2 regions of the Nonomuraea sp. bgisy101 genome follow, and region 1 is predicted to be linked to the other one. Evidence: predicted binding sites of a transcription regulator. Region 1 holds the regulator's gene; the other holds the start of a gene.
What was found. The regulator HrcA, encoded in region 1, represses chaperone genes, less so after heat shock. The targets are predictions, from matches to a motif close to TTGGCACTCTCNNNNNGAGAGTGCCAA.
Positions count from the first base shown of each region.

Region 2: groL (chaperonin GroEL) is a predicted target of HrcA. The motif match lies at 2,227-2,253, and genes of this name have one in related genera.

Region 1 covers NZ_JBYITD010000014.1:4,174-7,580, forward strand. Annotated here, with positions in the region: gene AC3EO4_RS25655 (DUF3097 domain-containing protein) at 1-579, opposite strand, end outside; gene AC3EO4_RS25660 (hypothetical protein) at 566-1,180, opposite strand; gene hrcA (heat-inducible transcriptional repressor HrcA) at 1,322-2,326, shown strand; gene dnaJ (molecular chaperone DnaJ) at 2,338-3,407, shown strand, end outside.
Region 2 covers NZ_JBYITD010000011.1:33,783-37,189, reverse strand. Annotated here, with positions in the region: gene AC3EO4_RS21735 (HelD family protein) at 1-395, shown strand, start outside; gene groL (chaperonin GroEL) at 490-2,118, opposite strand; gene AC3EO4_RS21725 (hypothetical protein) at 2,310-2,453, opposite strand; gene AC3EO4_RS21720 (cold-shock protein) at 2,577-2,777, opposite strand; gene AC3EO4_RS21715 (MoaD/ThiS family protein) at 3,180-3,407, opposite strand, start outside.

The DNA.
Region 1 (3,407 bases):
GAACGGATGCCCGACGACCAGCACGTGCGGCGAGGTCACCTGAGCGGCGATCCGGCTCTCCTTCGAGCCGGGAACCAGATGGTCGACCAGCACGCCGAGCTTGCGCTCCGGCCCTGGACCGAACTCCTCGACGATCGAGGGCAGGTCGTCCACGCCCTCCAGATACTCCACCACCACGCCCTCGACGCGCAGGTCGTGGCCCCAGATCTTCTCCACGAGCGCCGCGTCGTGCACACCTTCGACGTAGATGCGGCTCTCCCTGGCCACCCTGGCGCGCAGGCCCTCGACGGCGATGGAACCCGAGGCGCTGCGACGCGGGCCCGCGGGGGCGGACGCGGCAGGCCGCACCAGCGTCACGGGCTTGCCGTCCAGCAGGAAGGCGGCGGGCGCCAGCGGGAACAGGCGCCGCTTGCCGAAGCGGTCCTCGAGCGTGACGGCCTCCTTGTCGCAGGCCACCACCGCGCCGCAGAACCCGCTGTCGGCGTCCTCCACGACCAGGTCGCGTTCGGCCGGCACGGCCGGGATCTTCCCCTTGCCCGGGCGCCGCCAGTTCCCCGCAAGAACGTCACGCTCGTACATGGGGGGACCGTAGCAAATCGCCGTTCCTGCGCGCGTTGCTCCTGCGGACGAGGATCGCGATCGTCATGATGATCGCGAACAGGATGCCCGCTCCCGGCACGGCCAGCAGCACGAGGACGCTGCCGGCGATCTCACCCATCGCCGCGGTGAGCAGGCGGCCGACACCGAAGCGCGCCTCGGCGTCCTCCTCGGCGCTGCAGTAGACCTCGTACTCGCCCTTCTCCGGCACGTCGATGACGTGGACGAGCTCCCACTCGTTGACGGTCTGCGTTCCGTTGGGCTCCGACAGGCCGCCCCCGTCGATCTCGCACGAGAAGCGGACGGGCCGCCTGCTCGACAGGTAGAGCCCCGGCTCGTCGGCGGGGTCGATCGTCACCGTGACGGGTTCGCCAGGGGCGAAGGACCTGGCGGGGACCAGCTCTTTCAGGGTGGAGTCGAGGTCCGAGGCGAACCCGACGACACCGCTGACCGCCGTCAGTAACGCCACCGTCCAGACGACCGCGATCCACCAGGCACGCGGCCTGATCTGCCCCGGGGCAGGAGGTGGAACGTAGGCGCCGTACCTCGGGTCCTGCCGGTACGGCGGTGGAACGTCGGTCATGACCACTATTGTCGACCTGCGGCTTGCAGTCAGCTTGACTAGGTGTGTTATCGCACCCTGTGGGCGAGAGCCGTACACTTGGCACTCGGGAACACAGAGTGCTAGACCTGTCGTTTCCTTTACAGGCAGGGAGGTGAGCACGTGCTCGATGATCGAAAGCTTGCGGTGCTCCGCGCCATTGTCGAGGACTACGTGTCCACCAACGAACCGGTGGGCTCCAAGGCGCTGGCCGAGCGCCACAACCTGAACGTCTCTCCGGCCACGGTCAGGAACGACATGGCCGCGCTGGAGGAGCAGGGCTACATCGCCCAGCCCCACACCAGCGCGGGACGGGTGCCGACGGACAAGGGCTACCGGCTCTTCGTCGACAAGCTCTCGCAGATCAAACCACTGTCGGGCGCCGAGCGCAGGGCGATCGAGACGTTCCTTGCGGGCGCGGTCGACCTCGACGACGTGGTCACCCGCACGGTCAGACTGCTGGCGCAGCTGACCAGGCAGGTCGCGGTGGTGCAGTACCCGACGCTCTCCCAGTCGACGGTTCGTCACCTGGAGTTGGTGCCGCTGACCGACAGGCGGGTGATGTTCGTGCTGATCACGAACACCGGCCGGGTCGAGCAGCGTGTCATCGAGCTGCCGGAGACGATCGAGGAGTCGAGGGTCGCGCACCTGCGCGCGGTGCTCAACGCGTGCCTCGACGGCTGCGGGCTCAACCAGGTGCCCGAGCAGGTCTCGGACCTGCCCGAGCGGCTGCCCGTAGAGGACCGGCCCGCCGCGGCGACGATCCTCTCGGTGCTGCTGGAGACCCTCGTCGAGCGCCACGACGAGAAGATCGTCTTCGCCGGCGCGGCCAACCTGGCGGGCGCCGACTTCACCACGGGTCTGCGCGACGTGCTCGAGGCGCTGGAGGAGCAGGTCGTGCTGATGCGCCTGCTGGGCGAGACCTCCGACATGCCGACCACGCTCACCGTCAGGATCGGCTCGGAAAACCCCTACACAGGACTGCGTGGCACCTCCCTCGTCGCCACAGGGTACGGTTCGGGGGCTCGCCTCGGCGTGCTCGGTCCCACCCGGATGGACTACCCCGTGACGATGGGCGCTGTGCGCGCGGTGGCACGCTACGTCAGCCAGATCCTGGCTGCTTCATAAGAGGTCGATAAGTGGCAAACGACTACTACGGCACCCTCGGGGTACGCCGTGACGCCAGTCAGGACGAGATCAAGAAGGCCTATCGTCGGCTGGCTCGCGAGCTTCACCCCGACGTGAACCCCGATCCTGCGACCCAGGAGCGCTTCAAGGAGATCACGCAGGCCTACGAGGTCCTGTCCGATCCCAACAAGCGGCAGATGTACGACCTGGGCGCCGACCCGTTCGCGGGCGCGGGTGCGGGCGCCGGAGCCGGCGGATTCGGAGCCGGTTTCCCCTTCAGCGACATCATGGACGCCTTCTTCGGCGGGGCGGGCGGCAGCCGTGGCCCCCGCTCCCGTGCCAGGAGAGGACGCAACGCCACGATCAGGGTCGAGCTCGACCTGCGCGAGGCGGCGTTCGGCACCACCAGGGAGCTCAACGTCGACACGGCCGTGCTGTGCGAGGTCTGCTCGGGTTCGGGCGCCGCGCCGGGCACGCATCCCGACACCTGCGACATGTGCCAGGGGCGCGGCGAGATCTCCCAGGTCACCAGGTCCTTCCTGGGCCAGGTCATGACCTCGAGGCCGTGCCCCCAGTGCGGCGGCTTCGGCTCGATCATCAGGCACCCCTGCCAGGAGTGCTCGGGCGACGGCAGGGTCCGCACCCGCCGTACGATCAAGGTCCGCATCCCCGCGGGCGTCGAGGACGGCACCCACATCCAGCTGGCGGGCGAGGGCGAGGTCGGCCCCGGCGGCGGCCCTCCCGGAGACCTGTTCCTGGAGATCGTCGAGAAGCCGCACGAGATCTTCGAGCGGCGTGGCGACGACCTCCACTGCACGGTCCAGATCCCGATGACCGCCGCGGCGCTCGGCACGTCGCTGACCGTCGAGACCCTCGACGGCGCGGAGGAGATCGACGTCCGGCCGGGCACCCAGTCGGGCCAGGTCATCACGATGTACGGCAGGGGCGTCCAGCGTCTCAGCGAGACCGGCCGCGGCGACCTGCTGATCCACGTCAACGTGGAGACCCCCCTCCGCCTCGACCAGGCGCAGGAGGACCTGCTGCGGGAGCTGTCCAAGCTGCGCGGCGAGGAACGCCCGCC
Region 2 (3,407 bases), on a different contig from region 1:
CTGACCTGGCTCCCCCGCGCTCGCTGCGCCCGGGTCAGGGCTCGCTGGCGGTACGGCAGGGCGGCGAGGTCGCCGACGCCGTCCGCGACGCGCTCGCCAGGGAGGGCTCGATCGGCGTCATCGTTCCCGACGGCATGGCCGGCGCGGTCTCGGCGTCTCTCGACGGCGTCCCGCACGCCGTCCTGGGGCCTGACTCGACCGAGGAGCACCGGCTGCTGGTGATCCCCGCCACGCTGGCCAAGGGTCTGGAGTACGACCATGTCATCGTCGTGGAGCCCGCCGACATCGTCGAGGCCGAGCCGCGCGGCCTGGCCAGGCTCTACGTGGTGCTCACCCGCGCGGTCACCTCGCTGACCGTCCTGCACGCCAAGCCGCTGCCCGCCCAGCTGGCGTAGGACGCCCGTAAGCCCGGGGACGGAAAGAGCGGACAAAAGAAAAAGGGCGACCCCGAGGGGTCGCCCTGATTCGTCAGGACTGAGAAGCCAGGACTTAGAAGTCCATGTCTCCGCCGCCGGGCATGCCCGCCGGAGCAGCCGCGTTCTTCTCGGGCTTCTCGGCGATGACGGCCTCGGTGGTGAGGAACAGCGCCGCGATGGAGGCGGCGTTCTGCAGCGCGGAGCGCGTCACCTTGGCCGGGTCGAGAATGCCCGCCTCGAACATGTTGACGTACTCGCCGGTCGCGGCGTTGAGGCCCTCACCCGGGGTGAGGTTGCGCACGCGCTCGACCACGACGCCGCCCTCGAGGCCGGCGTTGACCGCGATCTGCTTCAGCGGCTCCTCCAGCGCCTTCTTCACGATCGCCGCGCCGGTGGCCTCGTCACTCTGGAGCTCGAGCTTGTCGAACGCCTTGGTGCCGGCCTGCAGCAGCGCCACGCCACCGCCGGGGACGATGCCCTCCTCGACGGCCGCCTTCGCGTTGCGAACGGCGTCCTCGATGCGGTGCTTGCGCTCCTTGAGCTCGACCTCGGTCGCGGCGCCCGCCTTGATGACGGCGACGCCACCGGCGAGCTTGGCCAGGCGCTCCTGGAGCTTCTCGCGGTCGTAGTCGGAGTCGGTGCGCTCGATCTCGGCGCGGATCTCGTTGACCCGGCCGGCGATCTGCTCGGGGTCACCGGCACCGTCGACGATGGTGGTCTCGTCCTTGGTGACGACGACCTTGCGGGCGCGGCCGAGCAGGTCGAGGGTGGCGGACTCGAGCTTGAGGCCGACCTCCTCGGCGATGACCTGACCGCCGGTCAGGGTCGCGATGTCGCCCAGCATCGCCTTGCGGCGGTCGCCGAAGCCGGGAGCCTTGACGGCGACCGACTTGAACAGGCCGCGGATCTTGTTGACGACCAGGGTGGCCAGAGCCTCGCCCTCGATGTCCTCAGCGATGATCAGCAGCGGCTTGCCGGACTGCACGACCTTGTCGAGCAGGGGCAGCAGGTCCTTGTTGGCCGAGATCTTCGAGTTGACGATGAGGATGTAGGGGTCCTCGAGGACCGCCTCCATGCGCTCAGGGTCGGTCACGAAGTAACCGGAGACGTAGCCCTTGTCGAAGCGCATGCCCTCGGTGAGCTCAAGCTCGAGGCCGAAGGTGTTGCTCTCCTCGACGGTGATGACGCCTTCCTTGCCGACCTTGTCCATCGCCTCGGCGATGAGGTTGCCGATCTCGGCGTCACCGGCGGAGATGGAGGCGGTGGAGGCGATCTGCTCCTTGGTCTCCACGTCCTTGGCGAGCTTGGAGAGCTCCTCGCTCACGCGCTCCACGGCGGCCTCGATGCCCTTCTTCAGGGACATCGGGTTGGCGCCTGCGGCCACGTTGCGCAGGCCCTCGCGAACCAGCGCCTGGGCGAGCACGGTGGCGGTGGTGGTGCCGTCACCCGCGACGTCGTCCGTCTTCTTGGCGACTTCCTTGACCAGCTCGGCGCCGATCTTCTCCCACGGGTCCTCGAGCTCGATCTCCTTGGCGATGGACACGCCATCGTTGGTGATCGTGGGAGCGCCCCACTTCTTCTCCAGCACGACGTTGCGGCCCTTGGGGCCGAGGGTCACCTTGACGGCGTCGGCGAGCTGGTTCATACCGCGCTCGAGACCGCGCCGGGCGTCCTCGTCAAACGCGATCATCTTGGCTGCCATAAGGCTAGACCTCCCAGATGCAGGGTGGCTTTCAGCGGACCGAGCCGACGCCCGCGACGGCATGGGCCCGACTCCATTCGGCGGGCCCCATCGTCTCGATCCCAGTTTCTGGCACTCTCATAACGAGAGTGCTAACGAACTGTTTAGCACTCTACCCTGGCGAGTGCAACCGAGAGGCACTTCCCCGCAGGTCAGCCTAGCAAGTTGGTCATCATCAGGACCTGTTCTCTGGTCAAGCCCGCGCCCATCACATCGTCACGTGGCGGTTCGGTCTCGTGGAGCTCGACCATGTCCTCGGGCAGAACCCGCCCGGGCAGCTCAGACCAACGTCCCATGACTCCAGAGTACGGCGGGCAGGCCCGACCGGCTGACGCGGATCAGGCCTGCCGAATCGACGAAAAGGACATGACAGATCCTCACGGACTGCGCTGCCGTGTGAGCTGCCGGTTCTTGATGGTTCAGACCGTCCTGACGGATTCCGCCTGGGGACCCTTCTGGCCCTGGGTTATCTCGAACTCGACCCGCTGGCCCTGCTCGAGCGACCGATAGCCATCCATCATGATCGCTGAGTAATGGACGAAAACATCCTTACCACCGTCTACCGCGATGAAGCCGTAGCCCTTGTCCGCGTTGAACCACTTGACGGTGCCCTGCGCCACTTCCGACTCCTCTTACTTGGCTCTGGACCCCGCCCATTCACTCGCGAGATCCGCGATCGGCACGACTTATGGGGAAATCAGCCGGACGATCGCCCTCGACCATACCTGTGGCATGCCGTAGAACAACAGAGTCAATCGCCAAACTACTTCTCGGTGTTCGCGGTAGGCATTCTTGTAGTCGCGGAAAGGTTAGTTAAATGTTCCATCTTCTTGCGAAAAACAACGTGTCGCCCGCGCCCCGAGCTGCGGCCTTTCCTCGCAGCGGTCCCAGGAGCCCCTGCCCACACGGCCACGGCGGCGTCCAGCTGCCCCTCAGGAGGAAGAAGCGCCTTAAAAACGGTCAAAGGACATGAAAACGCCCGCGAGGAAAACCTCGCGGGCGTTCGTGACGACCGAAAAGGGTCAGCCGCCGGCCACGGCGGGGATGATGGAGATCTGCGCGCCTTCAGGGGTGACGCTGTCGAGTCCGCCCACGAATCGGACATCCTCTTCCCCAACATAAACGTTGACAAAACGGCGAATCTTGCCCGATTCATCCAAAATTCGCGCACCGATACCCGGGTAGTCGGCGTCCAGCTTCTGCAGCACCTCGCGAAGCGTGGCGCCCTCGCCGCTCACCTCCGCGCTGCC